2 regions of the Streptomyces sp. WM6372 genome follow, and region 1 is predicted to be linked to the other one. Evidence: riboswitches for the same ligand, from Rfam matches in the RefSeq annotation. Region 1 holds a riboswitch; the other holds the start of a gene.

The links. Region 1 has a riboswitch for guanidine ahead of ADK52_RS14530 (Ohr family peroxiredoxin). Riboswitches for the same ligand answer to the same signal wherever they lie in the genome.
Region 2: it holds a riboswitch for guanidine, as region 1 does, so the genes downstream of both, ADK52_RS34040 (DMT family transporter) here and ADK52_RS14530 (Ohr family peroxiredoxin) in region 1, are expected to answer to the same signal.

Annotation. Positions count from the first base shown of each region.
Region 1 covers NZ_LGDB01000176.1:21,511-25,917, forward strand. The annotation lists gene ADK52_RS14515 (alpha/beta hydrolase) at 1-611, opposite strand, end outside; gene ADK52_RS14520 (zinc-binding dehydrogenase) at 739-1,749, opposite strand; gene ADK52_RS14525 (TetR/AcrR family transcriptional regulator) at 2,067-2,600, shown strand; guanidine-III (ykkC-III) riboswitch at 2,702-2,765, shown strand; gene ADK52_RS14530 (Ohr family peroxiredoxin) at 2,841-3,293, shown strand; gene ADK52_RS14535 (hypothetical protein) at 3,280-3,744, shown strand; gene ADK52_RS14540 (dienelactone hydrolase family protein) at 4,150-4,407, opposite strand, start outside.
Region 2 covers NZ_LGDB01000230.1:24,779-29,185, reverse strand. The annotation lists gene ADK52_RS34045 (transglycosylase domain-containing protein) at 1-1,919, shown strand, start outside; gene ADK52_RS34040 (DMT family transporter) at 1,947-2,267, opposite strand; guanidine-III (ykkC-III) riboswitch at 2,298-2,379, opposite strand; gene ADK52_RS34035 (GroES family chaperonin) at 2,484-2,786, opposite strand; gene ADK52_RS34030 (DUF3618 domain-containing protein) at 2,881-3,198, opposite strand; gene bcp (thioredoxin-dependent thiol peroxidase) at 3,313-3,780, shown strand; gene ADK52_RS34020 (HNH endonuclease signature motif containing protein) at 3,928-4,407, shown strand, end outside.

The DNA of each region.
Region 1 (4,407 bases):
TATCCGGTGGCGTTCTGGGTGCGGGAGGGATGGTCGCCGTCGAAGTCGGTGGCCGGGTAGGCGAGCAGTTGGGCCGCCAGTGGCCGGCCTTCGTCGCGGAAGGAGAGGGCGACGGTGGCGGCCAGGTTCGCTCCGGCGCTGTCGCCCGCCACGGCGAGCCGGTCCGGGCGGGCGCCGTAGTCGTCGATGCGGTCGGCGATGTGGCGGGCCGCGGCGAGGCAGTCGTCGTGGGCGGCCGGGAAGGGGTGCTCGGGTGCCAGCCGGTAGTCGACGGCGACGACCACGGCCTCCACGTCGCGGCAGAGCCTGCGGGTGACGTCGTCGTGCGTGTCGAGGTCACCGGCGATCCAGCCGCCGCCGTGGAAGAACACCACGGTGGGAACGGGGCCATCGGTCGCCGGCCGGTAGACGCGTACGGGGATGTTCCCCGCGGGGCCGGGGACCGTGCCGTCCTCCACCGAGCCGACCGGGATCGGCGCCGTCGCGGCGAAGCCGGCGCCCAGCTGCCGGTTCGCGTCGCGCAGCACGTTCGGGTCGGTGTCGCGGATGCGCGGGGCGGGCGTGCCGTTGAGCTGATCGAGCAGGGCCGCGAGGGCGGGGTCCACGGGCATGGCGGGGCCTTTCGTGCGTGGGAGGGGCGTGCGTGCCTGAGGGTGACGGGACTGGGTGACGGAGCTGGGTCAGGGGCTGGGTGACGGAGCTGGGTCAGGGGCTGGGTGACGGAGCTGGGTGACGGGCTCACGGGCGCAGGACGAGGCGGATGGGATCGCCTTGCTTGGTGCGCAGGCGCTCGACGGCTTTGGCCGCGTCGGCGAGCAGGAGTACGTCGGTGATGGAGCGGGAGAAGTCCAGCCTGCCGCCCCCGGCCAGGGTCATCAGCTGCGCCACGGCGTCCTCCGCGGATCCGTAGTGGCCGAGGACCTGGTGCTGGAGGTAACTGAAGAGGGTGCCGTCGGTGACGGTCAGCGGCTGGTCGGTCAGTCCGACCAGGACCAGGCGTCCCTTCCGCCCGAGCACGCTCAGGGCCTGCTCCCGTACCGCTGCGACTCCGGCGAAGTCGAACGCGGCCTCGAGTCCGCGGCCGCCGGTGGTGGCCAGGATCCGGTCGGGCAGGCTGCGGTCGGCGGGATCCAGCGCCAGGTCGGCGCCGTGGTCGAGTGCGCGCCTGCGGGCGGCGGGGGCGGGGTCCACCGCGACGATGGGGCAGGCGCCGATGGCGCGCAGCAGCTGGACGGCGTGGACGCCGAGACCGCCGATGCCCCACACCCCGACGGCCTGGCCCGCGCGTACGTCTGCGGTCGTCGTGATGGCACCCCAGGGAGTGGAGACGGCGTCCGGGATGATCGCTCCCTGTTCGAAGGGAATCGATCCGGGGAGGGCGACGAGGGTCTCGACGGAGGCGAGTGCGTACGAGGCCCAGCCGCCGTCGTAGTCGACACCACGCGTCAGGACCCGGTCGTCGCGCACCTCACCCGCCTGTAGGACGACGCGTCGGCCCGCGCTCCAGTCCGTGACGTGCGGTCCGCACTCGACGATGACGCCGGCGACCTCGTGTCCCAGGGTGACGGTGTCGCCCGCCAGGTGGGCCGGGGTGAGCGTGCCGTCGATGAGGTGTACGTCGGAGAGGCAGACGCCCGCGGCCTCCACTTTGACCAGCACCTGCCCGGGTCCGGGGGCGGGAACGGGGACCTCTTCGACGGTCAGGGTGCGCGAGGGGATGTGCAGGCGCGCGGCACGCATGAGTTCCATTGCGGTTGATCCACTTCCGGTCTGTGGCATGGCATGGGAGGGGATGTCCGGGCCGGGCCGGGCGAGGCTTGGGGCCGGGCGAGGCGAGGCCCGGGGCCGGGCGAGGCGATGCCCGGGGCTGCTGGGGCGAGGCCCGGCGGGTCTGGCCGGGAGCCGGCCGACGAGCCAACGCAAGTCGACTTGCTTTCCAACGTAACCTCGTCCGCTTCGTATCGCAAGGACCCTTGCGATAGGGTGGCCGAGTGACCATCGACGAGGAGCCGGACAAGGAATCGGGCGGGCAGGACGCACCGCCACTGCGGCGGCGCGGGGAACGGATGCGCCAGGCCGTCCTGGCCGCCACGGTCGACCTGCTCACCTCTCAGGGGCTGGCGGCCACCACCGTCGGCGCCGTCGCCCGCGCCGCAGGCGTCCACGAGACCTCGGTGTACCGACGCTGGAAAACCCGCGAGAACCTCATCTTCGACGCGCTCGCCACCCGTACCGAGCAGGCCCTTCCCACGCCCGACACCGGCGCCGTCCGCGAGGACCTGTGCGAGCTGTTCACGGCTCTGACCCGCTTCTTCGCCACACCCGCCGGCGCCGCGCTGCTGCTCCTGGGAACGGTCCGCGAGGAAGGCGCACTGGAGAAGGGGCGGCGCACGTACTGGCAGGCCCGCCTCGAACCCGCCGAAACACTCGTCCAGCGCGGCATCGACCGCGGCGAACTGGCCGCCGGCACCGACCCGCACCTCGTCGTGGAAGCCATCACGGGCCCCCTCCTCGCCAGGGTCCTCCTCACCGGCGAACCCCTCGAAGAGGCCCTCGCCCCACGCCTGGTCGACCTCGTCCTCGACGGCTCCCGTGCTTGAGTGCTCCATGCGGCCGTCAGAGCCTGATGCGCCGGGAGTCAGGGGTGAGGAACGTCACCGCGGGGGCGGGCCCCGGTCGGCCGGCTCCGTTGCTAGTTTGTCCGGCGGTCGGATTCACGGCCCCGGACGAGATGCGCCGTACCCGGTTACGCACGACGACGCGCGAGGTGCTGCAGGAGCAGCGCCGTACGCCGTCCGCGCCCGGGCGGCGTCCTCGTCGAGCAAGATGGGCCGAACGCCATGACCGTGCCACTCACCCGCAGCCTGTACCGGACGACCGCGCATGCCGCCGGGGGCCGTACCGGATCCGTCCGCACGGACGACGGGCGGCTGGACGTCCGCCTCGCCCCGCCGCGCAAGAACGCGGCCGGCACCACCAACCCCGAGCAGCTGTTCGCGGCCGGCTTCGCCGCCTGCTTCACCTCGGCGCTCGCGGAGGTCGCCGCCGAGTTCGGGGCGGACGCCTCGGCCGCGCGCGTCGCCTGCGAGGTCCAGCTCGGCACCACGGACACGCCCGCGGGCTACGGCCTCGCGGTGGCCCTCACCGTGAGCCTGCCGGGGTGGCGGGCCGCGGACCTCCAGCCCCTGCTGCACCGGGCGGACGCGGTCTGCCCGTACTCGCAGGCAGTGCGCGGCAACGTACCGCTGACCCTTCTGGCCGTGGACGACCCGGCCGCCGATGACCGCGCCTGAACCGGGGCCGGGGCCGGAGGTCCGCTTCCCGGACCACCCCGGCGTACCGGTGCCCGAGCGCGGCGCCTGGCTGCGGCGCGGCATCAGCCGCAACGGCGGACCCCTTCTCGTGGAACGCGAAGCGGTGTGGCTGCAGGCCGGCCCGTACTACGCCGACAGCCGGGGCTTCGCGGGTACGACGTCCTACGACGGTTCCCGAGTGCGCTTCCACCACCTCACGGGCGAGCCCGGCGAAGACGTCGGCGCTTTCCGGTGGGAGGGCGACCATCTCGTCGAGTGGGGCACCAACCCGGACGGCAGTACCTTCCTGGAGATCTGGGACCCGCTGCCCGGCGCCGACGGGGCCGACGGGGCCGACGGCTCGTGGTCGGGCCCCGGGTACCACGTGGTGCGCGTCGGCCGGCACGTGGTGCACGTCGATTCCCGTGCAGGTACGTACTGGCGGCTGTGACAGGCCGTCGGGGCCGTACCGCACGAGCGGGGTCTCCAGGCCTCTCGCCGACCCGGCCGGCGCGGCGGCGTGAATCGAAGCGTGCAGCGGGGTCGCGTTCGGCGACGTGCCGGGCGACCGAGTCGGCGCCGGGGCGGGCGTAGCGCAGCTACCGCCCGACCGCCGCGGTGTACGACGACGGCGGGGCGGACAGAGGTACGACCCGAGCCGACCCGAGCACGCGGCAACCGAAGTGCGCCCCGCTCCCGAGTTCGGTCACCGGTTCGATCGTCACGCCGTACCGCCCTTCCGGTACTGCCGCAGTAAATGCGGTATCCACTGCGGTAGTTGTGAACACGTCTCCGCGATCGAGCAAGGCACCGCCCGAATGCGTTTCTGCTGTGCGGACTTGAGGGGAGTGGACTGTCAGTGCCCGGGGCCAGCATGCTTCCCTGGGCCATGCCCCAGATCCTCCGTCACGGGCAGACACTCGGCGAGCAGGTCGACGACGTCGCTCCAGGCTCGCTGCGCGTGCCGTGGGTGGTAGCCGACGCCGGGGACCACGGGGTGGCCGACCGGCGGGTGATGGAAGGCGTGCAAGGCGCCGCCGTAGACCACGAGGCGCCAGTCGACGCCCGCGGCCTGCATCTCAGCGGTGAACGCGTCCCGTTGCGCGGGCGGCAT
Region 2 (4,407 bases), on a different contig from region 1:
AGTCCGGCTCCACCATCACCCAGCAGTACGTCAAGAACTACTACTTGGGCCAGGAACAGACCATCAAGCGCAAGGTCAAGGAGTTCTTCATCGCGATCAAACTCGGTCGTGAGAAGTCGAAGGACTACATCCTGGAGGGCTACCTCAACACCAGCTACTTCGGCCGCAACGCGTACGGCATCCAGGCCGCCGCCCAGGCCTACTACGGCAAGGACGTCGACAAACTCACCACCGCCGAGGGCGCGTACCTCGCCACCCTCCTCAACTCCCCCAGCGCCTTCGACGTCGTCGCCCACCCCCAGAGCCGCGAGCGCGCCCTCGCCCGCTGGAACTACGTACTCGACGGCATGGTCAAGAAGCAGTGGCTGCCGGCGGCCGAGCGGAGCGCCACCCGCTTCCCCGAACCCGGCAAGGTCCGCCCGGCCGCCGGGCTCTCCGGCCAGCGCGGCTACCTCGTCGAGGCCGTCAAGGACTACATCGTCGATCACAAGATCCTCGACGAGAAGACCCTCGCCGAGGGCGGCTACCGCATCACCACCACGATCGACAAGGGCAGGCAGAACGCGTTCGTCGACGCCGTAGACGAGAAGATGGTCAGCGAACTGGACCCGGCGAAGCGCAAGGCCGACCGCGTCGTACGGGCCGGCGGGGTCTCCATCGACCCGGCCACCGGCAAGGTCGTCGCCATGTACGGGGGCATCGACTACACCAAGCAGTACGTCAACAACGCGACCCGGCACGACTACCAGGTGGCCTCCACCTTCAAGCCGTTCGTGTTCGCGGCCGCCGTCGAGAACGACTCCCGCACCCAGGACGGCCGCCGGATCACCCCCAACACCGTCTACAACGGCGACAACAAGCGCCGCGTGGTCGGCACCCGCACCCCCTACGCCCCCGAGAACGAGGGGCAGATCTCGTACGGGAACATCACCGTCAACACCGCCACCGACCTCTCCGTCAACGCCGTCTTCGCGCAGATGGTCGTCGACGTCGGCACCGCCAAGGTCAAGCAGACCGCGATCGACCTCGGCATCCCCCCGGGCACCCCGAACTTCGACCCCGGGCCGGCCATGGCGCTGGGCACCATGCAGGCCAGCGTCCTGGACATGACCCAGGCCTACGCGACCCTCGCCGACCACGGCCGGTACACCCCGTACACCCTCGTCGAGAAGATCGAGAAGGGCGACGCCGACGTCCCCCTGCCCGACCGCACCCCGAAGCAGGCCGTCAGCCGCGAAGCCGCCGACACCACCACGTCCATGCTGGTCAGCGTCGTCGACAACGGCACCGGTACGGCCGCCCTCGCCGCCGGGCACCCGGCCGCCGGCAAGACGGGCACCGGCGAACTGGACCGCTCCGCCTGGTTCGCGGCGTACACCCCGGACCTGGTCACGGTCGTCTCGATGATGGGCCAGGACCCCGATACGGGCGCCCTGGAATCCCTGTACGGGGCGCTCGGCGAGGCCCGGATCGGGGGCGGCGGGTATCCGGCCCGGATCTGGGCGCAGTACACGAAGACGGCCCTGGAGAACAGCGACCCCCTGGACTTCGACCTCGAACTCCAGCCGGGCGCGGCGCCGTCCCCGCCGCCGTTCGTCCCGAGCAGCCCGGAGCCGTCGGAGGGCGAGAGCACCCCCGAGTCCCCGCCGCCGCCGAGCCGGCCGAACCGCCCGGGCCGGCCGACGCCGCCCACCGGCGGCCAGGACCAGGGCGGCCAGACCGAAGGCCAGAACCAGGGGCAGACCACCGGGGGCGAGACCACGCAGGGCGACACCACGGGGGGCCGGACGGACGCGGGCACCTCCACCGGAACGAGTGCGGGGACGAGCGCCGGCACCACGGAGGGCTCCACGGCCGGCGCCCTGGGCGGCGTGACGGGCGGCCTGCGCAGCCGCCCGTCGTCGGAATACCTGGAATAGCCGCAGCCGGGGCGTGTGTCCGGCGGATCAGTGACCGGAGGTCGCCTTCAGCCCCACCACGGCGACCAGCAGCAGGCAGATGAAGAAGATCCGGGCGGCGGTGACGGGCTCACCCAGCACCGCCATACCGAGCACGGCGGCGCCGGCCGCGCCGATGCCCACCCATACGCCGTACGCGGTACCGATGGGCAGGGTCTTGGCGGCGTACGAGAGCAGCACCATGCTGGCGACGATCCCGGCACCGGTGAACACACTGGGCCACAGCCGGGTGAAGCCCTCCGTGAACTTCATACCGATCGACCAGCCGACTTCGAGCACACCGGCGAGGAGAAGCAGAACCCAGGCCATGACAGGCACCTCCGGAACGAGAGCGAACGGGGTGCGTCGTCTTGTCGTCCAGCCACGGCTACCCGGTACGGCGCGTCTCGTCGGGGTTCTCCACCACCGTAGCAAAGCCCATGCGAAAGGGCCGGTGACACCGGTCACCGGCCCTTCGACGTCGGTCCTCCGCAGGCAGGCGCTCTCCTACAGCGCTCTCCTCCAGCGGTCCCCTACGACGGTCCCCTACAGGTAGAGCCCGGTGGAGTCCTTGGACCCCTCCAGCCGCTCCGCGGCCACGGCGTGCAGGTCCCGTTCGCGCATCAGCACGTACGTCGCACCCCGCACCTCGACCTCGGCCCGGTCCTCGGGGTCGTACAGCACCCGGTCGCCCGGCTCCACGCTGCGTACGTTCTGCCCGACCGCGACCACCTCGGCCCAGGCCAGGCGCTTGCCCACGGCGGCGGTAGCCGGGATCAGGATGCCGCCGCCCGAGCGCCGCTCGCCCTCCGGCGAGTCGGACTTCACGAGCACACGGTCGTGCAGCATGCGGATGGGCAGCTTGTCGTGGGTGGTGGTGTTGGTGTCGTCGCTCACGCCACGAACCTACCCGTCCGCGACCGGCCCGTACGCCGCAGGGCCATCAGCGCTTGCGCCGCGCCGACACGACGAGCAGGCCGATCACCCCGGCCGCGACCAGCGCGATGGGTGCGATCCGCTCGAAGCGCGGGGCGCCGTCCTCGTGGCGCAGGCCGTCCCGTACGTCCGTCAGGAGACGGTTCACGGCGACGACGGCCCGCCCGGCGGTGTGGTCCACGGTCGAGACGAACCTGGCCTTCGCGTCCCCGACGATCGTCTTCGGATGCACGCGCACGCCGATCTCGTCGAGCGTCTCGGCGAGCTGCTCGCGGCGGCGGACGATGTCCGCCTCGATCTGTGCGGGGGTCCTGGCTTCGGGCACGGGCACCGCGCTGCCTCCGTCGTCGTCGGGTCGAGTAGGGGCCGTAGCCCACCATGAACAGTCTGTCAGCTTAGTCTCGGACCGTACCGATCCCCTCCCGAGGAGACTGTTGACATGAGCGAGCGACTCCAGCCGGGCGACACCGCCCCCGCCTTCACCCTGCCCGACGCGGACGGCAACGAGGTGTCGCTGGCCGACCACAAGGGCCGCAAGGTGATCGTGTACTTCTACCCCGCGGCGCTGACGCCGGGCTGCACGAAGCAGGCCTGCGATTTCACGGACAACCTGTCGGTGCTGGCCGAGGCCGGCTACGACGTGATCGGCGTGTCCCCGGACAAGCCGGAGAAGCTGGCGAAGTTCCGCGAGAAGGAGCACCTGAGGGTCACCCTGGTCGGCGACCCGGAGAAGAAGGTCCTGGAGTCCTACGGGGCGTACGGCGAGAAGAAGCTGTACGGCAAGACGGTGACGGGCGTCATCCGCTCCACGGTGATCGTGGACGAGGAGGGCAAGGTCGAACGCGCGCTCTACAACGTCAAGGCCACGGGCCACGTAGCCAAGATCATCAAGGACCTGGGCATCTGACGACACCCACCCTCCCCGACAGCGGCCCGCACCCACCCGGTGCGGGCCGCTCCGCTTATCGGACGAAAAAGCCCGTAACCGTCCGACTATCACCCCGTTACTCCGTACGAGAGCCGCACACGCGGCCGGGAACGGAGGGGGCGTCGGATGGCGACGAGCCGATACACGAGGGAACGCCTGACGGAGGCGGCGCGTACGTCGCGGACGCTGAGCGAGGCGGTGGAGAAACTGGGGGCGATCCCGCGGGGCGGGTCCCGGGGATACGTTCGCGTCCGCATGCGGAAGCTGGGGATCGACACATCACACTTCGAGCGGGAGGGGGTGAAGTGGACCATGGAGGTCCTCGAGAAGGCTGTGGCCGCCTCCAGCAACATGTACGAGGTACTCCACCGACTCGGCCTGGAGGCCGTGGGCGGACACCACGCTCACATCAGCCGCAAGGTGAAGGCATTCGGCATCGACACCTCGCACTTCACCGGCCCGAGGCGGACGGAGCGAATGCGGGACAACAGACGCCGTCGCACAGCCGAGGAGATCCTCTGCGAGGACACCTCGCCACAGGCCACAAGAACGCCCAACTCCCGGCTGCGGCGCGCCCTCCTGGAGGCTGGGGCCCACGAGTGCTGC